DNA from 4 places in the Streptomyces sp. NPDC048612 genome. Region 1 is predicted to be linked to each of the others. Evidence: riboswitches for the same ligand, from Rfam matches in the RefSeq annotation. Region 1 holds a riboswitch; each other region holds the start of a gene.

Region 1 (7,203 bases):
TTCCGGCTGATGGAGGACGCGGGCGTGGACGCCTCGCGCCACATCGTCGGCGGCTCCGGTGCCTTCGACGAGGACGTCGCCCGGATCACCGGTGCGCGCTCGCTCACCGAGGTCCAGGCCGACGGTGCGAACAACTCCGCCAAGCAGGCCGAGCGCGAGGTGGCCGAGGTCACCCGCGAGCTGGAGCGTCTCCAGCGCCGCGCCGCCGAGCTGCGCGAGGAGGCCGACCGGCTGACCGCCCGCGCCGCCCGCGAGCGTGGCGAGGACCCGGCCGAGGCGCTGGCCGCCGCTGCCGAGACCGCCGCCGCCGAGGTGGCCGAGGCCGCCGTTCCGGCGCAGGCCGCGTCGGACGAGCGCCGCGACGACCGGGGCAACTTCGAGCGCCGGGACCGTCGTGACGACCGCTCCGGCGGCCGTTCCTTCGACCGTGACCGTCGCGACGACCGGGGCGGCTTCAACCGTGACCGTCGTGACGACCGTTCCGGTGGGCGTTCCTTCGACCGTCGTGACGAGCGTTCCGGTGGTGGCTTCAACCGTGACCGTCGCGATGACCGTTCCGGTGGGCGTTCCTTCGACCGTCGTGACGAGCGTTCCGGCGGCGGGTTCAACCGCGACCGCCGTGACGACCGGGGCGGCTTCAACCGCGACCGCGGTGACCGTCCGAGCCGCCCGTTCAACCGTGACGACCGCTCCGGCGGCCGTTCCTCCGGCGGCTACCGCTCCGGTGGCGGCGACCGTCCCTTCAACCGTGACGACCGTTCCGGCGGCCGTCCGGCCTCCGGTGGCCACCGCTCCGGCGGCGACCGCCCCTACGGCCGCCGTGACGACCACCGTGGCGCCCCGACCGGCTCCTTCGGCCGCCGTGAGGACAAGCCGCGCTGGAAGCGCAACGGCTGATCACCGACGCTGAACCGCGGGGCCCGTACGCACCCAAGTGCCGTACGGGCCCCGCGCGTTGTACGGCCTCCGGCGTGCCTGGCAGGGCCCGCTGGACCGCCTCGCCGCACCCCGCAGAATGGCTTGATCCATAATGCCTTCGGGCTGCGGCAGCTCCTCGGGCTATGCTGCTCGGTGCGGGCCATTAGCTCAATTGGCAGAGCAGTGGACTTTTAATCCATTGGTTCAGGGTTCGAGCCCCTGATGGCCCACCAGACACGGACGGGACGACCGTCCGGCCGTATTACCGCACCCCGAGGGCCCGGACCGAACACGGTCCGGGCCCTCGGGCGTGTCCGGGGTGCGGCGCCTGGGCCAAGTTCCCTCGGGGGAGAGGGGCTTGGTGGCGTGAACCGGGGCGGTGGGGGGAGTGGGCTGCCCCTTTTCCCGGCATCTCTTCTTTGCCGACGTCTTTTCGGCCGTTCATCGCCTCGCCGCTTCTCGCGACGTGACGCGGCGCGCCCCGTTCCGTGACTCGTCCGGCCCCCGACGAGTCGCCGTCCCGCCGCCCAGGGGCAAGCCTGGGGACGTCGCGGCTACCGGCACGGCGGAGCCCGTACGGACGGGCGGAGTGGGAAGAGGCCGGTGCGGATGCTCCGAGGTGAGGCGCCTTCCGGGGGCGACGGGGAGGGGAACGGGCAGCGCCGCTCGTGGCGGGCCGCGTCCGGGCTTCCGCTGGTGCGCCGGCTTCCCGTCCTCCTGATCGTCGGCGGGGTCGTCTTCAGCGTGGCGACGCCGCCCGGCTACACCGCCGCCCCCTTCTTCTCGGCCGCTCCGCCGGCCGCGGCGGCGCTCTTCTCCCTGCGCGGCACCGTTCTCACGGCGCTGGCCGCTGTGCTCGGCGAGGTCTGGGGCGTGAGCTACCGCGGTGCCGGGCCTGGCCAGGGCGCGGCGGTGGCGGAGAGCGCCGTGGTCCTGGTCGTCGCCCTGCTGGCGGTCGCCCTCCACCGGGCCACCCGAAGGGCCGACGCCCGCCCGGCCTCCGTACGGGACGTCGCGGAGGCGGTCCGGCGCGCCGTCCTGCCCACGCCGCCCGGACGGCTCGCCGGGCTCGCCCTCGCCGCCCGCTACGTGGGCGCGCGGGCGGAGGCCCTGACCGGCGGCGACCTCTATGCCGTGCAGGACACCCCGCACGGGGTGCGGATGATCATCGGCGACGTACGGGGCAAGGGGCCGGCGGCGGTGGAGACCGCGGTGAGTGTCCTCGGTGCCTTCCGGGAGGCGGCGGAGCAGGAGTGCACCCTGGGGGCGGTGGCGGGCCGGCTGGAGCGGGCGGTGCGGCGGGACGGCGGGCGGCGCGAAGGGGCGGAGTGGACCGAGGCGTTCACCACTGCCGTACTGGCCGAGATCCCCGCCCATGGGCAGTCCGCCCTGCGGGTGCTCAACCGGGGCCACCCGCCCCCACTGCTGCTCACCCCGGACGGCGGTCTGCGCGAGCTGGCTCCCGAGGCGCCGGCGCCGCCCCTCGGGCTGGGCGAGCTGACCAACCGCCCGGACCACGCGGACGAGACGTTCTTCCCGGCCGGGGCCCTGCTGCTGTTCTTCACCGACGGGGTGACCGCGGCCCGGGACCTGCTCGGCCGCAGCTACCACCCGCCGAGCAGACTGCGCGGCCGCCGTTTCCCCGGCCCCGACGCCCTCCTGGACACCCTCGTCGAGGAGGTCGCCCGGCATACCGGCAGAACGGGCGGCGCACCGGCCGACGACATGGCGCTGCTGGCGGTGCAGCGGCCTATGGGGGAGTAGGAGGCCCGTACCGGATGCGGCGTGCGCAGGGCTCGCCGCCCCACGCGCTCAGCGGCCCGGGAGGTCCGCCGCCCCGGGGAGGTGGTGCAGGCTCTGGCCGTGCGGGCCGGTGCGTGCGACCGGGTGGCCGTCGAGCGCGAGGGTCAGCAGCCGCGCGCCGTCCGGGCGGGGCGACGGGGGTGCGGTTTCGGTGAGCCACGGCAGCACGGAGTGGTGCTCGTTGGAGACCCAGTGGCCGCCGCCGGGCCGCGCGTCGAGCAGCGACCGTACGAGGCGCGCGAACTCCTCGCGGCGGGCCGGCGGGAGGTACGCCAGCGCCGCGCTGTGGAAGATGACCAGCGTCGCCTCGGGCGGTGCCTCGGCGGCGAGCGCGGGCAGCTCGTCGATCAGGTCGCCGCGCACCATCCGCGGCCGCGGCGCCGCCCGTACCGCTTCGACGGCCGCCGACAGCCGGGCCGCCCGCTCCTCGTCGCCCGGCCGGACGAGCGCCCGCAGCCAGCGCAGATCGTCCGGTTCGGCCACCGGGTCGAGCGGGTCGAGGCCGATGCCGGCCCGCCAGACGATCTGCGGCAGCCGCTCGGGCAGTTCGCCGGCCGCCCCGCCCGTACGGCAGGTGAGCACCAGCGGGCTCTCCGGCGCGCCCAGCTCGGCCCGGAGGGCGCCCGCGCGGTGGCCCTCCCCGTACGCGTCCTCGTCCCCGTGCGCGTCCTCGTACCGGTAGCGATAGCGGTCGGGGTGCAGACACAGCCCGGCGGACGCGCCCACCTCCAGGAGCGCCAGCGGCTGCGGCAGACGGGCGAGCAGCGGCAGCAGGGTGGCGCAGCGGGCCGGTTCGTCGTTCCGGGCGGTGCGCTGCATGATCACCGCGCGCACCTCGTCCCAGTGCCGGATCGTCCACTCGCGCCAGCGTCCGTACGCCGACTCGCCGCGCGGGCCCGACTCGGCGTGCGGGCCGTCGAGATGGCGGACGGCGGCGAGCAGGAGGTCCGGCTGCTGCTTGTCGCCGGCCGGCAGCGATCCGGACAGCAGGTCGCAGAGCTCCGCGTCCTGGCTGATCCGCGCGCTCAGCTCCTCGTGCGCCTCCGACCGGCCCCGGGCCTCCCACCAGGAGAACTCCCGGTACCGCTCCGCCACTCCCCACGCATTACCGGCAGCACGCCCGGCGTGCCCGGTGTTCCCGACGTCGACGACCATGATCCGACGTTACGCTCTCACCCTCCGTGACCGAGGGGCGCCCCTCCGCATAACGACTGGTGCACAATCCGCCGGAGATCGTTTAGCGGCGCACGGCCAACTCGCCCGGTTTACGGCCGGGGTGGCCGAAAAAGTCCCTGCGACCAGGGCGTACCGCACCGACAAGGATTCGTGGGAACGCTTGGAATTCGGTCGCCATCTCTATTACTGTCCGATAACGCAGCGCGGTCGTCCCAGCCGCCGCAAGAGGCGGCACCGCGCGCCGACGCCGAATCCCGCACGCGCTTTTCACGCACCCCCAAGCACTTCGAACTGCACCAAGGGAACCGGGGAACCAACTTCCTTGGGGTGAATCGGACGCCCTCCGCCAGCGGGCGTCCGTAGGAGACCTTCCTGCTCCGAACCCGTCAGCTAACCCGGTAGGCGAGAAGGAAGGAAAGGAGTGCGCCCCCGTGGCGTCCAACAGGCCTGCCCCCGAGTCCCCGTCCGGCTACGAGCTCGACGACCGAGGTGCTTTCCCGGGCCCCGGCACCAGTGATGACGGCGGACCGTGGGAGGAGTGGAATCCCACCGAGGAATCCACCCGTTCCGTCCGCGGCAAACACCGGGTGGCCAAGCAGCGCGGCGGACTTTCCCGGAGCGGCACCGTCCTCGGTGTCGGCGTCATCGCCGCGGTCGGTGCGAGCGGAATGGCCTCGGCCGAGGACCGTCCGCCGGTGCCGATCTCGATGCCCGATGTCGGCGGCATGGCCGACGACCTCTCCGAGAAGCTGCCGGACGCGAAGTCGCTGCCCGGTATCGGCGAGCTGATATCCGACGACGACTCCGCCACCGCGTCCGCCGAGGCCGCCTCGGCTCCCGTCGACGGCGTGGCGCCCGCCGGGCCGCTCACCCGGACCATGCACGCGAGCGCGGACACCGGCGGTGACACGGGCGCCGGCGAGGCGCTGCGCAGCCGCATCCTCCAGCAGGCCGACGCGCAGCAGGACGCCGCCGAGCAGGAGGCCCGTGACGCCGCCGAGAAGGCCGCGGTCCAGCAGGCCGCGACGGAAGCCGCTGACCGACAGGAGTCGGCCGAAAAGGCCGCAGCAGCCAAGAAGGCGGCCGAGATGGAGGCCCAGCGCAAGGCGGAGGAAGCGGCCCGGCAGAAGGCGGAGGCCGAACGCCTCGCCAAACTGGCCAAGAGCTTCATCGCCCCGGTGTCCTCCTACACGCTCACCGCCGGCTTCGGCCAGGCAGGCGACCGCTGGGCCGCCGACCACACCGGCCAGGACTTCGCCGCGCCGACCGGCACCCCCGTCAAGGCGGTGCACTCCGGCACCATCACGCAGGCCGGCTGGGCCGGCTCGTACGGCTACCGCATCGTCCTGACCCTCGACGACGGCACCGAACTCTGGTTCTGCCACCTCTCCTCGATGGTGAAGACCTCCGGCAAGGTCAACACCGGCGACGTCATCGGCCGCGTCGGCGCCACCGGCAACGTCACCGGCCCCCACCTCCACCTAGAGGTACGCCCCGACGCCGGCGACCCGATCGACCCGATGCCCTGGCTGCGGGACCACGGGATCAACGTCTGAGGGGCGGGGCAGGGGCGGGGCAGCGCCGGGGGAAACGGAAGGAATAACTCCGCTCCCACCGGCGCTGCGTCTACGCATGACCGCGACACACAAGCCCCTCGGCTCCCTCTCCGTCTCCCCGCTCTCCCTCGGGGGCAATGTCTTCGGCTGGACGGCTGACGAGGCCGCCTCCTTCGCCGTGCTCGACGCGTACGTGGCGGGCGGTGGCAACTTCATCGACACCGCCGACGCCTATTCGGCCTGGGTCCCCGGCAACGAGGGCGGCGAATCCGAGACCGTCATCGGCAACTGGCTGGCCTCCCGCGGCAACCGCTCCGAGGTCGTCATCGCCACCAAGGTCGGCGCCCTCCCCGGCTACAAGGGTCTGTCCCCCGCCACGATCAAGTCCGCGGTCGACAACTCCCTCGCCCGTCTGCGCACCGACTACATCGACCTCTACTACACCCACTACGACGACGAGTCGGTCGAGGTCGCGGAGTTCCTCTCGGCCCTCGACGACCTCGTCCGGGCCGGCAAGGTCCGCGAGATCGCCGCCTCCAACATCTCGGCGCAGCGCCTGGAGGAGTCCCTGGCCTGCTCCGCCCGCGAGGGCCTGGCCCGCTACGTCGCCCTCCAGCCCCACTACAACCTGGTCTCCCGCGGCACCTACGAGGGCGAACTCGCCGAGGTCGCCGCCCGCCACGGCCTGGGCGCGGTGCCGTACTTCGCGCTCGCCGCCGGCTTCCTGACCGGCAAGTACCGCCCGGGCACCCAGGTCGACAGCGACCGCTCCGGGAGCGCTGCCCCGTACCAGGACACCGACCGCGGCCGCCGCGTCCTCCAGGCCCTCGACACCGTCGCCGCCGCCCACCGCGCAGAACCGGCCACCATCGCCCTCGCCTGGCTCGCCGCCCAGCCCACCGTCGTGGCCCCCATCGCCAGCGCCCGCACTCCGGCCCAGCTCCCGGCACTGCTGGCGGTGAGCGAGGTAACCCTGACGAAGCCCGAACTCGACCTCCTGGACGAGGCATCGGCCTGACAGACCCGGGCACGCCCCTACGGACCTGACCGACCCGGCCACGCCCCTACGGAGAGGAGCGAGGCAGCGTCACCTGCCCCGCTCCTCCCCTCCTCCGCTACCTCTCTACCCCCGGCGATCCACCACGGCCCACGACACCACGGCCATCCCACCCGCCACCGCGAACACCGAAGGCCACGCCCCGATCTTCTTCGCCAACGGATGCGACCCGGCGAACGCGGCGACATACGCCCCACCCAAGGCCGCCGCCGTCACATTCCCTGCCCTCTCCCGCCACTCCCGCGCCGCCACGGCCCCGGCAGCCACCAGCGCAACCCCGCCGAGGGGGCGCTTCTTGCTCCAGCGGGCAACGGCGTAGCCGCCCAGGAGACCGGTGGCGGCTACTGCTGCGGGGGAAATCCCAGCCATTACGCGTCCCTTCTGCGAAGAAAAACGAAGCCTGCTCTTTTCCTGACTCTACGTCGCACTAGCCGGCGCCATGGTGGGTGTGCCGCAACGCTGTTGAGCGTGCCAAGCACTGCAATGAGCCGCTTCCGAACCCGTACGCTGGCGGTGACGTTGAGTGTGCAGAGAGGGGCCGAACGTGTCATCTGATGCAACTCCGGAACTGCCTTACGAGCCGATCGCGTTTGGCCAGCGAATGCAGGTTCTCCGCGTGCGCCGCGGTATGAGCCGGACCGTTCTCGCTGGTCTGCTGGGGAAGTCGCCGAGCTGGGTAAAGCAGGTGGAGGG
Region 2 (7,203 bases), on a different contig from region 1:
GAGGTGCGCGGGCGGCTCGCGGTCGGCGCGATCTCCACCGTCGCGGCCGTGGATCTCGCCCGTGAGCTGGGCGCCTTCCGCACCCGGTGCCCGCAGGTGCGGATCAGTCTGCAGACCGAGATGAGCGACCAGCTCATCGAGCGGGTGCGGCAGGGGGCGCTGGACGTCGCGTTCGTCGGGCTGGCGCCCGCGGCACGGACCGTCGGTGTGCGGGAGAAGGAACTGGCGCGCGGTGAGCTGGTCGGCGTCGTCCCGTCGGGGCATCCGCTGGCGGAGCGGGAGTGGACCACGCTGGCGCGGATGGCGCGGGAGACCTTCGTCGACTTCACGGCGGGGTCCGCGGCCCGCCGGCAGCGCGATGACGCGTTCCGGGCGGCGGGGCTGACCTCGGAGGTGGCGTTCGAGGTGACCACGGTCGAGTTCCTGGCGAAGCTGGTGCGGGCGGGGCTGGGCGTCGGCATGGTGCCGGAGGCCATCGCCTCCGAGCTGGCCGGGCTGCACATCGTGCGGGTGCGGCCGGCGCCGGCGAGGACCGAGCGGGTGGTGTGGAGCGGCCTCGGCCCCTCGCCCGCGGCGGCGGCGTTCCTGGCCGGTCTGGGCGTGGACACGGCGTAGCGGAGGGCCCGGCCGGTACGCGGGCGCGCCGTTGTGCGCCCAGCGGTTACGGTCGGAAGGTGCACGCCGAGCCCCACACCACCGCCCCCGAAGCCCCCGCGGGCTGCCCCGCCGCCGGGCCCGCCCCCGCCCTGTTCACCTGGGAGTTCGCCTCCGACCCGTACCCCGCGTACGCCTGGCTGCGCGAGCATGCGCCGGTGCACCGGACCGAGCTGCCCAGCGGCGTCGAGGCCTGGCTGGTGACGCGCTACACGGAGGCGCGGCAGGCGCTGGCCGACGCCCGGCTGTCCAAGAACCCGGCCCATCACAGCGAGGCCGCGCACGGCAAGGGCAAGGTCGGCATCCCGGGGGAGCGCAGCGCCAACCTGATGACGCACCTCCTCAACATCGACCCGCCGGACCACACCCGGCTGCGCCGGCTGGTCTCGAAGGCGTTCACCCCGCGCCGGGTCGCCGCCTTCGCCCCGCGGGTCCAGGAGCTGACCGACCGGCTGATCGACGGCTTCGCCGAGCGCGGGGAGGCCGATCTGATCCACGAGTTCGCGTTCCCGCTGCCGATCTACGCGATCTGCGACCTGCTGGGGGTGCCGCGCGAGGACCAGGACGACTTCCGTGACTGGGCGGGCATGATGATCCGGCACGGCGGCGGCCCGCGCGGCGGCGTCGCCCGCTCCGTGAAGAAGATGCGCGGCTATCTCGCCGAGCTGATCCACCGCAAGCGCGCGACTCTGAGCGAGACCGCCGAGCCGGACGAGGATCTGATCTCCGCCCTGATCAGGGCCTCCGACCACGGGGAGCACCTGACCGAGAACGAGGTCGCCGCGATGGCCTTTATCTTGTTGTTCGCCGGTTTTGAGACGACCGTGAACTTGATCGGTAACGGCCTCTACGCCCTGCTGCGCCACCCCGCCCAGCGGGAACTGCTCCAGAAGTCGATCGCGGCGGGCGACACCGACCTGCTCACCACCGGCATCGAGGAACTGCTCCGCTACGACGGCCCCGTGGAGCTGGCGACCTGGCGGTTCGCGACCGAGGAGCTGACGCTCGCCGGACAGCGGATCGCCAAGGGGGACCCGGTCCTGGTGGTGCTGGCCGCCGCCGACCGTGACCCGGCCCGCTTCGACGAGCCGGACGTGCTCGATCTGACCCGGCGTGACAACCAGCACCTGGGCTACGGGCACGGCATCCACTACTGCCTGGGGGCGCCGCTGGCCCGGCTCGAAGGACAGAGCGCGCTGGCGACCCTGCTGACCCGGCTCCCGGACATCCGGCTTGCGGTGGAACCTGATGATGTGCGCTGGCGGGGCGGGCTCATCATGCGCGGACTCCGTTCACTTCCGGTGGAGTTCTCCCCGGAGCGGCCCTGACCAGCGGCGAAGTCGGATGTGACGCAGAGTCAACTGCGTGACCATTACGTGATCCGTGCTACACCGACTTGTGACTCCCCAGGACCCCGGCTACCTTTCGACCCGACGATCGACAGGTTTCACTCGATCGGTCGAAGCGGTGAGGTGGGGGACCGGTGTAACGGTGCCGCTCGCGTGCGTCGGCCGGCCGGAGACCCCGTCGAGCAGCTCGAAGAGCTCGTCGAGACAACTCAACCGCCGCGCGAAAGGCATCCGCATGCGTTCCGGGAACGGCCGACACCGTCGACCCCGCCAGGCACCGGCCATCTTTGTCACGGCGGGAGTGACCGGCGCGGGCCTCGCCCTGCCACTGTTCGCCGCGAGCGGCGCACAGGCCGCCGACACCGCGACCTGGGACAAGGTCGCCCAGTGCGAGAGCGGCGGAGTGTGGAGCGCGGCGTCGGGCAACGGCTACTACGGCGGCCTGCAGCTCACCCAGGAGATGTGGGACAACTACGGCGGCACGGCCTACGCCTCGCGCCCCGACCTTGCCAGCCGCTCCCAGCAGATCGCGGTCGCCGAGTCGATCCTCGACCACAAGGGGCCGGACGCCTGGCCGAGCTGTGCGGTGAACGCCGGGCTGACCGATGACGGCCGCGCGCCGGAGGTCGACCCCGGCAGCACCAGCACCCCGGAGCCCGACCCGTCGGACTCCGCGGGCTCCCTCGACCCCTGGGACACCGGTTCGTCCCACGACCACGACGGCACGGACACGTCCGGACGGCACGACGAGCCGGGCGACGCACCGGGCGACAAGGCCGGCGACGAGCCGGGCGGCCGGCCGTCCGACGCCACGCCCTCGCCCGATGCCTCGGACTCCGGCGAGCCCGGCGACGCGTCCACGAGCCCGGAACCGTCCGGCGACCGGGACGGCGACCAGGGCAGTGACCAGGACAGCGGCCAAGGTGACGACGACCCGTCGCAGTCCGCCGACCCGTCCGACGGCCCCGCGGCGGACCCGTCCGAGGACGCCGACCACTCCGGGGGCGGCAGCCGTACGGACGGCACCGGCACCCCGCGTGAGGTGCCCGGCAAGGGCAAGCACCGCGGTGGGGCGGACGGCGAGGACGCCGGGGACGGCGACGCCGGGCGGTCCGCCGGCCGGCACGCCTCACGCGGCGGCGACGCGCACCGTACGGGCCCGGCGGCCGACGGGGACTACACGGTGCGCCCGGGTGACAGCCTGTCAGCCATCGCCGCGGCCCACCGGCTGTCCGGCGGCTGGTCCGCGCTCTACGACCGCAACGAGGGCGTCATCGGCTCCGACGCGGACCTGATCCAGCCCGGCCAGCGGCTCGATCTCGGGCGGAACGCAGGGTAGTTCGCCTCCCTTCGCCCTCTTTTGGGAAAGTGAGACAAGGGTCTCGTTGACTCCGGAGGGGTCCGGTGTGCCCAACCCCGGCATACCGGGCCCCACCTGCGAAAATGCATCCAAGCCCCGATCAAAAACGGTCAACTTGGTCCAGATGGTGGGGTTTGAACCCCAAGGGGATTACTGCTTAACGTCAGGACCGCTCGCCAAAGCGGGCCCTTCGATCACACGCCGAGTCCTGCCGGTGGTCGAAGGCACTTGACGCGCAAGCGCCGAAGGCAGGAGCGGGGGACCCAGGATTTGTGCCGGCCCCGCCCGTGAAAACGGGTCAACCGGCTTGGGGTGAAGCCAGGTGCGTTCCGCGCACCCGGCCGGGCGACTCATCAGTCCGAACCCGACAGCTCACCTCGTAGGCGTCGGTGAGGAAACGAACGAACCATGCTGATCTTCAAGGGCAAGCACCGTCGTCCCTCCAAGGCCGTCCGCGTCGCCACCCTCGCCGGTGTCGCCGGTGCCGCCGTGGCCGTCCCGATGATGGGCGCCACCTCCGCCTCCGCCGCCTCCGTCGCCACCTGGGACAAGGTCGCCCAGTGCGAGTCCGGCGGCAACTGGTCGATCAACACCGGTAACGGCTACTACGGTGGCCTGCAGTTCTCCAACTCCAGCTGGGCCGCCGCCGGTGGCACCAAATTCGCGCCGCGCGCCGACCTCGCCAGCAAGTCCCAGCAGATAGCCGCCGCCGAGAAGCTCCTCGCCATCCAGGGTCCGGGTGCCTGGTCCTGCGCCGGTGCGGGCAACCTGACCGCCGGTGGCCCCGCCGCCGACGTCGACACCTCCGCGCAGACCGAGTCCGCGCCGAAGCAGGAGTCGGCCAAGCCCGAGCCCAAGAAGGCCCCGTCCGAGGACCGTGCCTCGCGGTCCGCCGAGCGCAAGTCCACCGGCCAGGGCAACTACACCGTCAAGGCGGGCGACACCCTCGCCAAGATCGCCAAGGCCCACGGCGCCGACTGGAAGTCCGTCTACAAGGCGAACAAGTCGGTCATCGGCGGCAACCCGAACCTGATCATCCCCGGCCAGCAGCTCACCGTCTGAGCCACCCGCCCAGCGGACTCCGGGGTTCGAGCGGCGGGCCCCCTTCCTCCGTGAGACCAGCCCCGCCACGGCGCGCACTTCCCCCCGACGCGCCGTGGCGGGGCTTCTCGTGTCCCGGCCCCGCGCCCGGAGTGCCCGCCGCGGCACCCCGCCGACCGGCGCCGTCCCACGGCATTCCCCGTTCCGCGAACAATGTGCCGAAAGGTCCCGTGAACTGGGACTTCGGTAAGCATTCCGGGGTCTTCCGTCCCACGGAGCGGGCCAAGCACCGACGGACACCTCCGGGGCCGTTAGGCTCATGCGCAGAACGCCAGACACCCACGAAGGAGACAACGTGCCGTCGATCGACGTCGTCGTAGCCCGCGAAATTCTCGACTCGCGAGGTAATCCCACGGTCGAGGTCGAGGTCGGCCTCGACGACGGCAGCACCGGCCGTGCCGCCGTGCCGTCCGGCGCCTCCACCGGCGCCTTCGAGGCCATCGAGCTCCGCGACGGCGACCCGAACCGCTACCTGGGCAAGGGCGTGGAGAAGGCCGTCCTGGCCGTCATCGAGCAGATCGGCCCGGAGCTCGTCGGCTACGACGCGACCGAGCAGCGGCTGATCGACCAGGCCATGTTCGACCTGGACGCCACCGACAACAAGGGCTCGCTCGGCGCCAACGCCATCCTCGGCGTCTCCCTCGCCGTCGCGCACGCCGCCTCCGAGGCCAGCGACCTCCCGCTGTTCCGCTACCTCGGCGGCCCGAACGCGCACGTCCTGCCCGTCCCGATGATGAACATCCTCAACGGTGGGTCGCACGCCGACTCCAACGTGGACATCCAGGAGTTCATGATCGCCCCGATCGGCGCGGAGTCCTTCTCCGAGGCGCTGCGCTGGGGCGCCGAGGTCTACCACACCCTCAAGAAGGTCCTGAAGGAGCGCGGGCTGTCCACCGGCCTCGGCGACGAGGGCGGCTTCGCCCCGAACCTGGGCTCCAACCGCGAGGCCCTCGACCTCATCCTGGAGGCCGTCAAGCAGGCCGGTTACGCCCCCGGCCAGGACATCGCGCTCGCCCTGGACGTCGCCGCCTCCGAGTTCTACAAGGACGGCTCGTACGAGTTCGAGGGCAAGACCCGCTCGGCCGCCGAGATGACCGAGTACTACGAGGAGCTGGTCGCGGCCTACCCGCTGGTCTCCATCGAGGACCCGCTGTTCGAGGACGACTGGGCCGGCTGGAAGGTCATCACCGACAAGCTCGGCGCCAAGGTCCAGCTGGTCGGCGACGACCTGTTCGTCACCAACCCCGAGCGCCTGGCCCGCGGCATCGAGGAGGGCTCCGCCAACGCCCTCCTGGTCAAGGTCAACCAGATCGGCTCGCTGACCGAGACCCTGGACGCCGTCGAGCTCGCCCAGCGCAACGGCTTCAAGTGCATGATGTCGCACCGCTCCGGTGAGACCGAGGACGTCACCATCGCCGACCTCGCCGTCGCCACCAACTGCGGCCAGATCAAGACCGGCGCCCCGGCCCGCTCCGAGCGCGTCGCCAAGTACAACCAGCTGCTGCGCATCGAGGAGATCCTCGACGACGCCGCGGTCTACGCCGGCCGCTCCGCCTTCCCCCGCTTCCGCCACGGCAGCTGACGAAGGCGGCCCGCTGCCAGGCCGGACAGGGCAGCAGGGGCCGAACGGGCGAGGCACTCGCCCCGCGCCCCGTACGTCCCCGGCGACGGTCCCGTACCGTTGCCGGGGACGTACCTGCTTGAAGCAGTCAGGCGTCCGTCAGTGAAGGGGAGGCGACGTGCCCGCGGACCGGTTCTCGACCGCGACCCGACTCAAGGCGCTCGGCGAGCAGGCCGCCGCCCGCGTCTACCGCGCCCGCCCGCCCCGCCGCAACCGCCTCACCGGCCGTGCCGCCCTGCTGGCCCTGGTGATGTGTTCCCTGGTCGTCGCCCTCGCGTACCCCATGAGGCAGTACGTCTCCCAGCGGTCGGACATCGCCGAGCAGCGCCGCAAGGCGCAGGACGCCGGGACTGCCCTGGAGCGGCTGCGCGAGCAGAAGGCCCGCTGGCAGGACCCGGAGTACGTACGCCAGCAGGCCCGCCGGCACCTCCACTACGTCAAACCGGGCGAGTCCGGCTACATCGTCCCGGACGGCTCCGGCACCGGCTCCGCACCGAAGGGGGCGCGGGCGGCGCAGCGCCCCTGGTACGAGAATCTGTGGGACGCCGTCGACACGGCCGACAAGCGCTAGGACGAGCCGCGTCCGCCGGACCGGCCGGCGCCCGTACCGCCGGCCGCCGGCAGCCCGTACTGTCGACAGCGGACGGCCCGCACCGCCCCCTCCACACCACTCACCTCACCGAAAGCGCACATGGACACGCCCCCGCCCCAGACCGAGCCCACCGAGCCCACCGCCGCGGACATCGCGGCCTTCAAGGAGCAGCTCGGCCGCCCGCCCCGCGGGCTGCGCGCCATCGCGCACCGCTGCCCCTGCGGCCAGCCGGACGTCGTCGAGACGGCGCCGCGCCTGGAGGACGGCACGCCCTTCCCCACGCTCTACTACCTCACCTGCCCGCGCGCGGCCTCCGCGATCGGCACGCTGGAGGCCAACGGCGTGATGAAGGAGATGACCGAACGGCTCGCGGCCGACCCCGAGCTGGCTGCCGCCTACCGCGCGGCCCACGAGGACTACATCCGGCGGCGGGACGCCATCGAGGTGCTGCAGGGCTTCCCGAGCGCGGGCGGCATGCCCGACCGGGTCAAGTGCCTGCACGTCCTCGTCGGCCATTCGCTGGCGG
Region 3 (7,203 bases), on a different contig from region 1:
ACATCCTGTACATTTTCTACAGAGAGAGGAGCACGCATGCTGCGACCGACGGCCCGCCATGTCCTTCCGGAGTTCACCGAGCGCACGTCCCAGGGGACGCGCACCATGGACCCCTATTCCAAGCTGCTCAGCGAGCGCATCATCTTCCTGGGCACCCCGGTCGACGACGCGTCGGCCAACGATGTGATGGCGCAGTTCATCCACCTCGAACACACCGCACCCGAGCAGGACATCTCGCTCTACATCAACTCCCCCGGCGGCTCGTTCACGGCGATGACCGCCATCTACGACACGATGCGCTTCGTGTCGTGCGACGTGCAGACCATCTGCCTGGGGCAGGCCGCCTCCGCCGCCGCGGTGCTGCTGGCCGCCGGCACCCCCGGCAAACGGCTGGCCCTGCCCGGCGCCCGCATCCTGATCCACCAGCCGTCGCTCAGTGAGCCCGTCCAGGGACAGGCCACCGATCTGCAGATCGAGGCGGAGGAGCTGCTGCGCACCCGCGACATGCTGGAGCGCATGCTGGCGGAGCACACCGGGCAGCCCCGGGAACGGATCGCCGCCGACATCGAGCGCGACAAGATCTTCGACGCCCGGGCCGCCCAGGAGTACGGGCTGATCGACGGGCTCACCCAGGGGCGCAAGCAGTCCGTTCCCCAACTCGGGGCACGGTGAGCCCGGATGCTGCCGCCGGAACTGCCACCGCTGCCTGCCCTGACGCGCGCCGAGGGTGAACTGATCGACCACTATCTGGAGGTGCTCGACCTGCTGGGCAGGATCAACCCGGCCCGCGGCGGCGGCACGTACACCGGACTTCGGGCCGCCCAGGCGCTGGTCACCAAGGCCGCCGGCCTGCGCGACGCGTTGACGCTGATGCACCAGCGGGGTGAAAAGGAGCTGCACGGCGAGACCTTGGCCCGCGCGCTGCGCGTACTGGACGGCGAACGCCGGGCCGGACTGGTGACGGTGCCGCCACCCGCCGACCACTGACCCGACACGCGTACCGGGCTGCGCATACGGCGTAGCGTCCGGGCCCGATGTGAGGAGGCGACGAATTGCGCGGGGCGAACACAATTCCTGGGACCTTTGATGTTTCGCCGCTGGTCCAGGGAGTGCGACACCCCGCGCCACGGCACTTGAGGGAACAAATCTAACCATTCAGGCGAAATGTGACCCATCTCACATACGGCATTTTCAGCTCGGAATTCGGGTGCCGGGTGCGTGACGATCCCTTCGACGGCAAGACCCCGCCACAGCGACGGGGCGGTCCGGACGGGCGCCTAATCCCGCCGCCGTCCCGGATGTCAGGTCGACGTGGTGGACCGGCGGGAGCGGAGGACCCGAGCACGACGGGGTCCGGGCCTTACGGCCGGGCTCCTTGGGGTGAAGCCGTACGCATGGCCGGGCATCTTCGCCTGCCCGAACCCGACAGGTCTTCCTTCGCAGGCGGCTGACGAAGGGTTTGCGCATGACTGTGCGCATGCAGACGCCGAATCTGCTGGCACGTGCCGGCACCGTCACCGCTCTGACGCTGGCCACCCTGGGCGGGACAACCCTCGCCCCAGGAGCGGCCGGGAACGCCGAAGCCACGTCCGTGTCCGCCCACGCGCTGCGGGTCGCGGCCTCCAAGAGCGGGGCTCCCTACCGGTACGGCGCCCAAGGGCCGCACGCCTTCGACTGTTCGGGGCTGACGCTGTACTCGTTCCGGCGGGCCGGCCGGGCCCTGCCCCGCACCGCCGCCGCCCAGTACGGCCGCACCCTGCACATCCCGGCCTCCCTGCGCCGCCGCGGCGACCTGGTCTTCTTCCGTTCCGCGGGCGGCATTTACCACGTCGGCATCTACGCGGGCCGGGGCCGGATGTGGCACGCGCCCAAGGCCGGGAGCGTGGTGCGGCTGGAGCGGATCTGGAGCCGCACGGTCTCGTACGGGCGCGTGGGCTGATCCGCAGGCCGTCTTACATGTGATCAATTGACAGTGGGCTCGGCTGACTTGGCGGGGTGACGTCGCCACTGAGCACACTTCTGACGGCCGCGGCGCGTGGACGCTTCCCGCCCGCGGACGGATCGGTGACGGTGCTGCCCCCGCCGTCACCGCGGGACGCCGGAGTAGTGTCCTTCACCTGCCATGCCGTGGTGTTCGCGGACGTGGCGCCCGCGTGGGTGCGGGACCGGGCGGCCCCCGGCGCCCTCGACATGCTGACCGTCGCCGAACCCCTCCCCGGTCCTGCGCCGTTGCAGCTGGTGGAGAGGGTGGACCGCGGCCACCCGCGGATCACCAGGGCACTGCGGCACCGCGACGGCGTACGGGCATGGACCACCGCCGACGCTGATGGTCCCGTACGGCAGCCGCGATTGACCCGTGGCCGCGCGGACCGGTGCCCGTCGGTCAGGCCAGGACGAGCTCGACGAGCAGGATGCCGCCCAGCCCCGTGAGCAGCGCTCCGGTGACGGCCTCCAGCGCCCGGGTGACCCGGGGGCGGCGCAGCCAGCTCCCCAGCCGGTCGACCAGCAGCGCGACGGCGGGGAACCACACCAGCGCCATGACGACGACCATCGTCGCGAGCAGCAGCGTCCGGGGCAGCGCGGGCTCACCGGCCGGGACGAACTGCGGGAGCAGGCTGAGGAAGAGGACCGGCGCCTTGGGGTTGAGGGCGTTGGTCAGGAAGCCCTGGCGCAGGCTCCGCGCGGTGCCCAGGACAGCGGGCGGCTCGTCGGCCGGCGGGGCGGCCGGGCCGGTCGCGGCGTCCCCGGGCGCCCGCCCGCTCCGGACGACCGCGATCAGCGCGCCGACGCCGAGGTACAACAGATAGAGCCCGCCCAGGAGTTGGACCGCCCCGAAGAGCGCGGGCACGGCGACCAGCACCGCCGCGAGCCCGCCCACCGCCAGTGCGGTGTGCACCAGCAGCCCGCCCGCGACTCCGACGGCGGTCGCCACCCCCGCCCGGCGCGAGTCCAGCGCATTGCGCACCACGACGGCGAAGTCCGCTCCCGGCATGGCGACCATGCCGGCGGCGACTCCGGTGAAGGCGATCAGTTGTCCGTCCATGAGAGCAGCTTCGCTGGTCAGGGCCTTTAATGGGGAGTGGCAATCTTCTTCGGCCGCCTAAAGAGGTTCTTATGTACGACCCCACGCGGCTGGCCGCCCTGGTGGCGGTGGCCGAGGCCGGTTCGATCTCCCGGGCCGCCGGCCGGCTGGGCTACACCGCTCCCGCGCTCTCCCAGCAGCTCGCCAAACTGGAGCGGGAGGCCGGGACCGCACTGCTGGTGCGCCACCACCGCGGGGCACGGCTGACGGCGGCCGGTGAGCTGCTCCTCGTCCGGGCCCGGCGGGTGCTCGACGAGCTGGACCAGGCGCGGCACGAGCTGTCCCGGCTCACGGGACTGTCCGGCGGCCGGCTGCGGGTGGGCACGTTCATGACCGCCGGGACACATCTGCTGCCGCCCGCGCTCGGCGCGTTCCGGCGGGCGCACCCCGACGTGGAGCTGAGTGTCACGGAGTACGTCCCTCCGCAGGCCAGCGCGGCGGTGGCGCTGGGCGAGGTCGATCTGGCGCTGACGCACGAGTATGTGCCGGGCGAGGCGATGCCCACGCCGGAGGGCGTGCGTCTCGAACCGCTGCTGACCGAGGAACTGGTGCTGGTCACCGCGCCGGGCCATGCCCTGTCGGCGGGCGCCGGACGCCTGCCGCTCGCCGAGCTGGCCGGTCAGCCGGTGGTCAGCATGGCACCGGCCAACCCCAACCGGCGTGCGGTGGAGGCGGCGCTGGCGGCCGCCGGGGCGAGTGTGGCGGTGCGCTGTGAGTCGCCGAGCTACGCGGTGGTGTGTGCGCTGGTGAGCGCGGGCCTCGGGGTGGCGGTGGTGCCGGAGATGGTGGCGGAGGGCTCGGTGTCCCCGCTGGGTGTCCGGGGACTGGACCCGCCGGAGCTGCGCCGCCGGATCTCGGTGGCCTACCGCCCCGGTGGCGGCACCCCGGCCGCGGACACCCTGCGGGCGCTGCTGCGCGGAGCCTTCGCCCGCCACTCCCCCGCGCCGTAGCCGACGGCGGGACGCCGGCGCGGCAGTCGCCCTCGGCGGACGGCGGCCTCAGCGGACCGCGGCCTGCCACGGCAGGGTGATCCAGACTGTCTTTCCGCCGGACGCGGTGGGTACGACGGAGAAGCGGCCGCCGGCTTCCGCGGCGAGCGAGCGGATGATGACCAGGCCCCGGCCGTTGTCCTGCTGGACGGCGGCGGGCAGCCGGCGCGGACGGCGGGGATGGCTGTCGGTGATGCCGACCCGCAGCTGCTCGTCGCGCTCCAGCCGCAGTTCGACGGTGAAGTCGGGCGACCGTCCTGAGGTGTGCACGATGGCGTTGGTCGCGAGTTCGGAGATGATCAGACGGACGGAGTCGGCGAGGCCTGACTCGGCGGGCAGGCCCCACTCGGTGAGTACGGCGAGGGCGTGGCTGCGGGCGGTGCGGACCGAGGCGGGGGCGCTCGGCAGAGTCAGTGAGGATTCATGGTGGTCTGCCATCGAGGCGCCGTCCTTTTCCTCCGAGGCCCGGCTCCGGTCCGTTGACCGGGCAGCCGGGACGCCGCTCCGGACACCGGTGCGGCCTCGGCCATCTGCTGGGCGCCAGACTGCCACCCCTGCCGCGGAGGGGATAGCCGATCCACCCACATATACGGAGTTCTATCGCTCGTTGCGGTGAACTCTGCGGCGCGCGAGCCCGTTTGGGCGGCCCGTCGCGCCGGATTCCGCCGCCCGCGGGTACCGCCGCGAGGGCGGCCGTCGGCCCGGCGGGAGCGTCGTACGCGTCGGCCGGAGCGCCGGATGCGTCAGGTCGCCGGTGCCGTGGCCACGATCGTGCCGACCGCCGTGTCGAGCTGGGCGTCCGTCAGGTCCGCGCGGGCGGTCAGCCGCAGCCGGGAGATCCCGTCGGGCACGGACGGCGGCCGGAAGCAGCCGACCGCGAGTCCGGCAGCGCGGCAGTCGGCGGCCCAGCGGACCGCCGACTCCGGTGAGGGGGCGCGGACCGAGACCACCGCGGCGTCCGGCCGGACCGCGGCGAGGCCGGCCGCGGTGAGCCGGTCGTGCAGCTCCCGGGCGACCTGTCCGGCCCGGGCGGCACGCTGCGGTTCGCGGCGCAGCAGCCGCAGCGCGGTCAGGGCACCGCCCACCGCCGCCGGGGCGAGGCCGGTGTCGAAGATGAACGACCGGGCGGTGTTGACCAGATGCTCGATGACCCGGGCCGGGCCGAGCACCGCACCGCCCTGGGAACCGAGCGACTTGGAGAGCGTCACCGTGGTCACCACATCGCCGTCACCGGCGAGGCCGGCGGCCCACAGCGCACCGCGACCCCCGTCGCCGAGGACACCCAGGCCGTGCGCGTCATCGACCAGCAGCCCGGCGCCCGCCGCCCGGCAGGCCGCGGCGAGGGCGGGCAGCGGCGCGGCGTCGCCGTCGACCGAGAACACCGAGTCGGTGACGGCGAGCGCCCGGCCGTCGTGGCCGGTCAGCGCGGCGCGTACGGCCTCGGGGTCGGCGTGCCGGGCCACTTCGGTACGGGCCCGGGAGAGCCGGCAGCCGTCGATCAGGGAGGCGTGGTTGCCCGCGTCGGAGACGATCAGGGCGCCGGGGGCGGTGAGCGCGGTGACGGCGGCGAGGTTCGCGGCGTAGCCGGACGAGAGCACCAGGGCGGCCTCGAAGCCGCAGAACGCGGCGAGTTCCTCCTCCAGCCGGGCGTGCAGCTCGGTGCTGCCGGTGACCAGGCGGGAGCCGGTCGCGCCGGCGCCCCAGCGGTGCGCGGCGGCGGCCGCGCCACGGGTGACCTCGGGGTGCCGGGCGAGTCCGAGATAGTCGTTGCTGGCCAGATCGAGCAGCGGGGAGTCGGCGGGGCGGGGGCGCAGGGTGCGGGCGAGACCGGCACGATGGCGTGCGGCGCGGGCGGTGTCGATCCAGTCGAAGGCCGCGCCGGACGCCGGCCGGGAGGCCGTTGCGGCGGTCTCGGCGGGGGGCGCCGGCGGGGTGTCGTGGAGCAGCGACGGGGCGGAGTCCTGCGGCATCGGCGTCCTTCGTCCTTCGGCCTCGATTGTGGGCTGTCGATAGACGTTAGCGGTCGTTCCGCACGGCCACAGTGTGGTGATACACACACCTCGATCCAGCGGCATTGTGGGAATCCTCCTTGGCCGGGGGCGGTGGCGTACGCCAGGATCAACGCCATGGACCTGCTGAACACACTGGTGGACAAGGGACTGCGGCGCCAGTTGCCGACCCGCGAAGAGGCGCTGGCCGTGCTGGCGACCTCCGATGACGAACTGCTCGATGTCGTGGCCGCGGCCGGGAAGGTACGCCGCCAGTGGTTCGGGCGGCGGGTCAAACTCAACTATCTCGTCAACCTCAAGTCGGGCCTGTGCCCCGAGGACTGCTCGTACTGCTCCCAGCGGCTGGGGTCGAAGGCCGAGATCCTCAAGTACACCTGGCTCAAGCCGGACGACGCCTCCAAGGCGGCGGCCGCCGGGGTGGCCGGCGGCGCCAAGCGGGTCTGCCTGGTGGCCAGTGGCCGGGGCCCCACGGACAAGGACGTGGACCGCGTCTCGGAGACCATCGCCGCCATCAAGGAGCAGAACGAGGGCGTGGAGGTCTGCGCCTGCCTCGGTCTGCTCTCCGACGGCCAGGCCGGGCGGCTGCGCGAGGCGGGCGCCGATGCGTACAACCACAACCTCAACACCTCGGAAGCCACTTACGGCGACATCTGCACCACGCACGACTTCTCGGACCGGGTGTCCACCGTCCAGCAGGCCCAGGCGGCCGGGATGTCCGCCTGTTCCGGGCTGATCGCCGGGATGGGCGAGAGCGACGGCGACCTCGTCGACGTGGTCTTCGCACTGCGTGAGCTGGACCCGGACTCCGTGCCGGTCAACTTCCTGATCCCGTTCGAGGGCACCCCGCTCGCCAAGGAGTGGAACCTCACCCCGCAGCGCGCGCTGCGCATCCTGGCGATGGTGCGGTTCGTCTGCCCGGACATCGAGGTACGGCTGGCCGGCGGCCGCGAGGTCCATCTGCGCAGCCTGCAGCCGCTCGCCCTGCATCTGGTCAACTCCATCTTCCTCGGCGACTACCTGACCAGTGAGGGCCAGGCCGGCAAGGACGACCTCGCGATGATCACGGATGCCGGCTTCGAGGTCGAGGGCACGGACACCACGACCCTGCCCGAGCACCGCAGGC
Region 4 (7,203 bases), on a different contig from region 1:
GCCAGATGCGCCCCGATTCCGAGGTGATAGCGGAGCTGTCGCTGCCGGCGCCGAATTGCCGCACGCAATTCGTCGCTTTCTGGAGCGAGGAGGATCAGGTGATGGTTCCGGCCACAACAGCGAGAATCAGTCACCCGGATTTGATCGCGTACAGCGTGCATGTCGCCGGTGTCGGACATCTCGCCCTACCGGTCAATGGCACCGTCGCCGCCGGAATACGGGAGGCACTGACCTCGGCGGAATCCGCGGAAGGAGCCGCGGACGCCATATCGGTGGCCTGAACGGCCGCCCGGGACGACCTGCGGACACCTCACAGAACGCGGCCATGGCGCCGTAACGGCGACCTGATCTTGACGCGAGGTCGAACAAACTTCGAACGAGGCGCCAAGAGCTCGCATGGGGACTCCCGAAAGGCGGCCAAATGCCCGATCTGGCCTAGCCCAAAACCAGTTGAAGATTGTCGCCGTCGCGTACCGCCGGGTACAGTCGCCGCTAATTCTCCTGCTGCCGAGGCGAAAGAGAAGTTGGTGAACGACCGTCACCCCTCGGGGGCCCAGCCTCCGACCGGTTCTGCTTCCGACGCCTCGTATGCGCACTATCCGGCCTACGACTCCTACGGGCCGCAGTCCGCCACCGGCACCGCCGCATACGGTGACGGCGACCCCCTCTTCGGCTCGCTCCCCGGTTCGTACGAGAGCGGCATGTACGACACCGGCACCTATGACGCCGGAATGTACGACACCGGTGCGCACGGCACGGCGGACGCCTACGGCATGAGTTCGTACGGCACCGGCACCTACGGCACCGACGCCTATGACACGGGCGCGTACCCGGCGGTCGGCGGCTACGCCACCGGCGCGTACGACACCGGCAGTTACGCCACGGGCCAGTGGGACACCGGCGGCTGGGACACCGGCGCCCACGCCGTCGCCGACCCGCACGCGGCCGCCCCGGGCTACGACCCGTACGCCCACACCGCGTACGACGCCCCGGCGCAGGACGCGGCCGGGTACCCCTCCTCCGGATACGAGACCACCGGATACGAGGCGGCCGGATACGAGGCCACCGCGTACGGTCACGGCAGCTACGACACCGGGAGCTATCCCACCGGCGCGTACGACACCGACGGTTACGCCACCGGCGCGTACGAGACCGCCGACTCCTTCAACGCCTTCGACCGGCAGGCCACCGCGGTCGAGGAGACCGCGAGCTTCGAGGCCACCGCGATCTGGTCGACCACGGACCAGGACCTGATCGCCGGTATCCCGGCACAGGCCGGACCGCCGCCGGCCGACACCCTCCAGTGGGACAACGCCAGTTGGGACAAAGCCGGGCATCTCACCCACGGCACTCCCGACGGCGACCAGTCCGGGAACGACCCGTACGACACCGGCCGGGCCGGGGGCGACGACTCCCCCGGCGACGCCGACGCCTACCGCGAGGCCGCGGCCGTGGCGGACGCCATGACGCAGGCCATGCCGGTCACCCCCGCCGCCCCGTCCCCCGTGGGCCGCCGGGCCGCCGGGGCGGAGGCCGGGAAGGCCGTCCGCGGCCGGGGCCGTCGGCGCACGGCGAAGCGGTCGGCGCTGCTGACCGTCGCGGTGCCCTCGGTCGCCGCCATGGGCGTGTGCGCCGTGGCCGCCGCTGCCGTCACGGCCGGCGGGGAGGACAAGGACGAGGCGACCACCCAGGCCGCGCCCGACGCCGGTGCCGTCAAGCCGTCCGCCGCCAACAACAAGCTGGACACCCAGCTCGCCGGACTCAGCGCCAGCGCCGATGACTTCCGTGACCGCGCCAGCCGCACCCAGGAGCGGATCGACCTCAAGGAACGCCAGGAGCTCGAGCGCCAGCGCAAGGCGAAGGAGGCGGCCCGCAAGGAGGCCATGCGGCCCAAGTTCCTGCTGCCGGTCAAGCAGCACGGGCTGAGCGCGCAGTTCGGCCAGGCCGGGGTCAACTGGATGTCGCTGCACACCGGCATCGACTTCCCGGTCAGCTACGGCACCCCGGTCATGTCCGCCACCGACGGCACCATCCGCACCCAGTGGAACTCCGCCTACGGCAACATGGCGATCGTGACGGCGCCCGACGGCACGGAGACGTGGTACTGCCACCTCAGCAGCACCAAGATCCGTTCCGGTTCGGTCAAGGCCGGTGACCAGATCGCCTATTCGGGCAACTCCGGCAATTCCACCGGACCGCATCTGCACTTCGAGGTGCGTCCCGGCGGCGGCGCGGCGGTCGACCCGCTGCCCTGGCTGCGCGACCACGGCCTCGACCCGAACTGACCGCCGCCGCCCGCCCGGTGGCAGCCCCCAGGAGGTGTCCCCGGGGGCCGGCCTCTCCCGCTACAGCTTCTCCACCGGCGCGTACCGGAGCAGCAGCCGCTTGGGCTTCTCGCCGCCGAAGTCGATCGTCGCCTCGGCGTTGTCACCGCTGCCCTTGACGCCGACGACCGTGCCGAGGCCGAAGCTGTCGTGGGTGACGCGGTCGCCGATGGACAGCGGGACCACCTGGCGGCTGCCCTGGCCGCGACGGGTCGCGAAGCCGCCGGCGCCCTTGGCCCGCGACGACGACAGCGCCGAGCCGAAGCCGCCTCCGCCGCCCGACAGGCCGCCCATGGACGCGGACGGCGTCGCCGGGCCCGTGCGCTTCCACTCCAGGTGGTCGGCCGGGATCTCCTCCAGGAACCGGGAGGGCGGGTTGTACGAGGGCTGGCCCCAGGCGCTGCGCATCGTCGAGCGGGTGACGTAGAGCCGCTCGCGGGCGCGGGTGATGCCGACGTAGGCGAGCCGGCGCTCCTCCTCCAGCTCCTTGGTCTGGCCCAGCGCGCGCATGTGCGGGAAGACGCCGTCCTCCATGCCGGTCAGGAAGACGGTCGGGAACTCCAGGCCCTTGGCGGTGTGCAGCGTCATGAGGGTGATCACGCCGCTGCCCTCCTCTTCCTCGTCCGGGATCTGGTCGGAGTCGGCGACCAGCGCGACCTGCTCCAGGAACTCGGACAGGGTGCCCGGCCCCGGGGCGGCAGCCCCCTCTGCCGCAGCCTCCCCGCGGTCCTGCTCGAACTCCAGGGCCACGGCGGCGAGTTCCTGGAGGTTCTCGATCCGGGTCTCGTCCTGGGGGTCGGTGGAGGCCTGGAGTTCGGCGAGGTAGCCCGTGCGCTCCAGGACGGCTTCCAGGATGGTGGCGGGGCCGGCGCCGGACTCGACGATGGTCCGCAGCTCCTCCATGAGGACGTTGAAGCGCTTGACGGCGTTGGCGGAGCGGGCCGCCATGCCGTAGGCCTCGTCGACCCGGCGCAGCGCCTGCGGGAAGGTGATCTTCTCGCGCGACGACAGGGCGTCGATCATCGCCTCGGCGCGGTCGCCGATGCCGCGCTTGGGGACGTTCAGGATGCGGCGGAGCGGGACGGTGTCCTCGGGGTTGGCGAGCACCCGCAGGTAGGCGAGGACGTCGCGGACCTCCTTGCGCTCGTAGAAGCGCACCCCGCCGACGACCTTGTAGGGCAGCCCGACCCGGATGAAGATCTCTTCGAAGACACGGGACTGGGCGTTGGTGCGGTAGAAGACGGCGACCTCGCCGGCCTTGGCGTCGCCGGCGTCCGTCAGCCGGTCGATCTCGTCGGCGACGAACTGCGCCTCGTCGTGCTCGGTGTCGGCGACATAGCCGGTGATCCCGGGGCCGGCGCCGGCGTCCGTCCAGAGGTTCTTGGGGCGGCGGTTCTCGTTGCGCTCGATGACGGCGTTGGCTGCGGACAGGATCGTCTGCGACGAGCGGTAGTTCTGCTCCAGCAGGATCGTGGTCGCGTCCGGGTAGTCCTCCTCGAACTGGAGGATGTTGCGGATCGTGGCGCCGCGGAAGGCGTAGATCGACTGGTCGGCGTCACCGACCACGCACAGCTCGGCGGCGGGCACCTCGGCGGTGCCGGGGCCGACCAGCTCGCGGACCAGGGTGTACTGGGCGTGGTTGGTGTCCTGGTACTCGTCGACGAGGACATGACGGAAGCGGCGGCGGTAGTGCTCGGCGACGTCCGGGAAGGCCTGGAGCAGATTGACCGTCGTCATGATGATGTCGTCGAAGTCCAGGGCGTTGGCCTCGCGCAGCCGCGCCTGGTACATCGCGTACGCCTCGGCCAGGCTCTTCTCGAAACCGTCCGCAGCGGTCCCGGCGAAGGTCTCCTCGTCGATGAGCTCGTTCTTGAGGTTGGAGATCTTCGCGCTGAAGGACTTGGGCGGGAAGCGCTTGGGGTCCAGATCGAGATCGCGGCAGACCAGGGCCATCAGGCGCTTGGAGTCGGCGGCGTCGTAGATCGAGAAGGAGGACGTGAAGCCCAGCTTCTTGGACTCGCGGCGCAGGATGCGGACGCAGGCGCTGTGGAAGGTGGAGACCCACATGGCGTGGGCGCGCGGGCCGACCAGCTCCTCGACGCGCTCCTTCATCTCACCGGCGGCCTTGTTGGTGAACGTGATCGCGAGGATCTGGCCGGGGTGGACATGACGCTCGGCGAGCAGGTGCGCGATGCGGTGGGTCAGCACCCGGGTCTTGCCGGAACCGGCACCGGCCACGATCAGCAGCGGGCCGCCGGAGTGCACCACGGCGGCCTTCTGCTCGTCGTTGAGCCCCTCCAGCAGCGCCGCGGCGTCGACGGCCGGGCGGGCGGCGCCGTCGCGGTAGTAGGCCTCCCTGGGGACGGGCGCGTCGAACCGCCCGCCGAAGAGGTCGGCGGGGATCTCCTCCGGGGCCGGGCCGTGCTCGTCCTCGGGGGGCGGAGGATGCTGCTCCTCACCCTTGTGGCTGAGGTCCGCCAGGAAGCTGTCGTCAAAGAGGCTGCTCATCGCCCACCGAGTCTAGGCGGCCGCACTGACACTCCGCGGCGGAGTGGCGGAATGCGGGCCGCCTGTGAAGCCGGCACCGGCGCAGCGGCGCTCCGGGCGCCCGGCACCGCCGCCGACCGGCGGCGCCTCGTCTACCCGAATCCGACATCTGGCACAACAGGCCGCGCATCGCGTTCAGGTCACGAAAAGGTTTCGGGCATATCGAACATCAGCCTTCACAGAAGCCACACGAGTTGGCTAACGTCCTCGCTCAGGCAGCCCGCCTCCCCGCGGACGACAGGTTCGCACGGGCCGCCGACGCCGAGTCCGGCCCTGCCCCCAGGCACCCGGAGCCGGGGACCCACCAGCACCACCGGGGTGAATCGATCCGTACGGCCGTCGCCAGTGGACGTCCGGACCGTAGGGCAAGCCTTCCGTCAGCGACACCGCCCGAACCCGACAGCTAACCCGGTAGGCGGTCCACGGAAGGAGTTGCCGGTCTTGGCGTCGCATCGCAAGCCGCGCACCAGCGTTCTCGCCTCACCCGCAGGCCGTCGTACAGCGGCCGGTCTCACCACCGCCGCCCTCGCCTCGGTCACCCTGCTCTCGCAGTCGGCCAACGCGGCGCCCAGGGCACCCAAGCCCGCCGTCGAAGAGGTCCAGAAGAAGGTCGACGACCTCTACCACCAGGCCGAGGTGGCCACCCAGAAGTACAACGCCGCCAAGGAGCGCGCCGACGCACAGCGCGACAAGGTGGACGACCTGCTCGACGCCTCGGCCGAGCGCGCCGAGAAGATGAACGAGTCCCGGCGCAAGCTGGGCACCTTCGCCTCCGCGCAGTACCGCACCGGCGGGATGAACCCGACGGCGCAGCTGATGTTCGCCAAGGACCCGCAGCAGTTCGTCGACCGCAACCACCTCATGGAGCGGCTGACCGGGCGGCAGAAGCAGGCCGTCAGCGACTACCAGGAGCAGCAGTCGGCGGCCGCCCGGCAGCGTGCCGAGGCGACCGACAGCCTGGAGCGGCTGCAGAAGTCGCAGGCCTCTCTCAAGGAGTCCAAGCGCTCCGTCCAGGACAAGCTGTCCGAGGCCCGGCAGCTGCTGTCCCGGCTGACCGCGCAGGAGAAGGCGCGGCTGGCGGAGCTGGAGCGCCAGAAGGAGGAGGCGGCCAAGCGCCGGGCCGCGGAGGAGGCGCGCAAGCAGCAGGAGCGGGAGCGCCAGCGGCAGCACGACGGCGACGGCTCCACGGGCGGCGGTTCGGCCGGCGGTTCCACGGGCGACTCGACCTCCACCGCCAAGGGCGAGAAGGCGCTCGCCTTCGCCCGCTCCCAGATCGGCAAGCCGTATGTGTGGGGCGCGACCGGACCCACCTCCTACGACTGCTCGGGGCTGACCCAGGCCGCCTGGAAGGCGGCGGGCGTCGATCTGCCCCGGACGACCTGGGACCAGGTCAAGGTCGGCGAGCGGGTGGCCACCAAGGACCTGAAGCCCGGCGACCTGGTGTTCTTCTATGACGACATCAGCCACGTCGGCATGTACCTAGGCAACGGCAAGATGGTCCACGCTCCGAAGCCGGGCGCCAACGTCCGGGAGGAGTCGATCTACTACATGCCGATCTACGGGAGCGTCCGCCCGGGCTGAGGCCCCCGCTCCCCCACAGACCACCCCCCACGGTCACCCCCCACACGCCACCGCGCGGCCCTCGCCTCCGATCTACGGAGTGCGGGGACCGCGCGGTGTGCTGTTGGCGGGGCGCTCGTCAGGTCCAGAGCACCGCGATGAAGATGTTGGCCACGGTGAGCCCGCCGACCGCGGCGAAGAGCGGCTTCTCGACCGTCTCGTCGTCCCGCTTGACGTAGACCAGCGCCAGGATCACCACCAGCAGGGCCATCTTGATGCCGAGCTTGATGTTGTTGAGGGGGTGGTCCTGGGCCTGGTTGAGGCCGACCAGCACGATGCCGGTGACCAGCATCGTCAGCGCGCCGTGCAGCATGGCCGGCACGAAGCGGGCGGTGCCCGCGCTCATCGCCTTCATCTGGGTCAGGAAGCCGCCCAGCAGGGAGGCGATGCCGATGATGTGCAGGCCGACGAAGATATTGGTTACTACGTCCATAGTGCGTGATCGTAGCCGCCGTATAGCACGGCCCTTCGGGCAGGGCGCCCGCTATCGACAGTTCGGTCAGGCCAGACCGGTCCCGGCCGTACGGCCATGGCGCCGCGGTCGCGCGCGCACTCATCGCGGTCGAAAGCGAACAATTCCGGGCAAGGGGGCTCATTGCCCGACACCCCGGCTTAGCGTCCTCCTCCAGGCGGCCGACTCCCCGCCTCGCCGGTCTCCCACCGGCGTTCCGTCGGCCGTCCCGCCGAGAGGTACGGCGGCCGGTCCGTCGCC

What was found. Region 1 has a riboswitch for cyclic di-AMP ahead of ACGFN2_RS19640 (M23 family metallopeptidase). Riboswitches for the same ligand answer to the same signal wherever they lie in the genome.
Region 2: it holds a riboswitch for cyclic di-AMP, as region 1 does, so the genes downstream of both, ACGFN2_RS32355 (transglycosylase family protein) here and ACGFN2_RS19640 (M23 family metallopeptidase) in region 1, are expected to answer to the same signal.
Region 3: it holds a riboswitch for cyclic di-AMP, as region 1 does, so the genes downstream of both, ACGFN2_RS03210 (C40 family peptidase) here and ACGFN2_RS19640 (M23 family metallopeptidase) in region 1, are expected to answer to the same signal.
Region 4: it holds a riboswitch for cyclic di-AMP, as region 1 does, so the genes downstream of both, ACGFN2_RS09915 (NlpC/P60 family protein) here and ACGFN2_RS19640 (M23 family metallopeptidase) in region 1, are expected to answer to the same signal.

The regions. Positions count from the first base shown of each region.
Region 1 is NZ_JBICVV010000012.1:21,031-28,233, reverse strand. It holds gene ACGFN2_RS19660 (DEAD/DEAH box helicase) at 1-897, shown strand, start outside; tRNA gene ACGFN2_RS19655 (tRNA-Lys) at 1,076-1,151, shown strand; gene ACGFN2_RS19650 (PP2C family protein-serine/threonine phosphatase) at 1,528-2,682, shown strand; gene ACGFN2_RS19645 (DUF2332 domain-containing protein) at 2,731-3,876, opposite strand; cyclic di-AMP (ydaO/yuaA leader) riboswitch at 4,162-4,317, shown strand; gene ACGFN2_RS19640 (M23 family metallopeptidase) at 4,329-5,453, shown strand; gene ACGFN2_RS19635 (aldo/keto reductase) at 5,530-6,471, shown strand; gene ACGFN2_RS19630 (hypothetical protein) at 6,577-6,879, opposite strand; gene ACGFN2_RS19625 (helix-turn-helix domain-containing protein) at 7,112-7,203, shown strand, end outside.
Region 2 is NZ_JBICVV010000031.1:1,964-9,166, forward strand. It holds gene ACGFN2_RS32340 (LysR family transcriptional regulator) at 1-615, shown strand, start outside; gene ACGFN2_RS32345 (cytochrome P450) at 675-1,982, shown strand; gene ACGFN2_RS32350 (transglycosylase family protein) at 2,305-3,342, shown strand; cyclic di-AMP (ydaO/yuaA leader) riboswitch at 3,594-3,764, shown strand; gene ACGFN2_RS32355 (transglycosylase family protein) at 3,772-4,425, shown strand; gene eno (phosphopyruvate hydratase) at 4,724-6,046, shown strand; gene ACGFN2_RS32365 (septum formation initiator family protein) at 6,204-6,656, shown strand; gene ACGFN2_RS32370 (DUF501 domain-containing protein) at 6,777-7,203, shown strand, end outside.
Region 3 is NZ_JBICVV010000001.1:753,398-760,600, reverse strand. It holds gene ACGFN2_RS03220 (ATP-dependent Clp protease proteolytic subunit) at 37-672, shown strand; gene ACGFN2_RS03215 (hypothetical protein) at 679-987, shown strand; cyclic di-AMP (ydaO/yuaA leader) riboswitch at 1,265-1,461, shown strand; gene ACGFN2_RS03210 (C40 family peptidase) at 1,466-1,939, shown strand; gene ACGFN2_RS03205 (LysE family translocator) at 2,384-3,043, opposite strand; gene ACGFN2_RS03200 (LysR family transcriptional regulator) at 3,115-4,032, shown strand; gene ACGFN2_RS03195 (ATP-binding protein) at 4,081-4,509, opposite strand; gene ACGFN2_RS03190 (8-amino-7-oxononanoate synthase) at 4,815-6,041, opposite strand; gene bioB (biotin synthase BioB) at 6,198-7,203, shown strand, end outside.
Region 4 is NZ_JBICVV010000004.1:272,650-279,852, forward strand. It holds gene ACGFN2_RS09900 (esterase/lipase family protein) at 1-281, shown strand, start outside; gene ACGFN2_RS09905 (peptidoglycan DD-metalloendopeptidase family protein) at 528-2,285, shown strand; gene pcrA (DNA helicase PcrA) at 2,346-4,832, opposite strand; cyclic di-AMP (ydaO/yuaA leader) riboswitch at 5,121-5,305, shown strand; gene ACGFN2_RS09915 (NlpC/P60 family protein) at 5,313-6,452, shown strand; gene ACGFN2_RS09920 (hypothetical protein) at 6,571-6,924, opposite strand.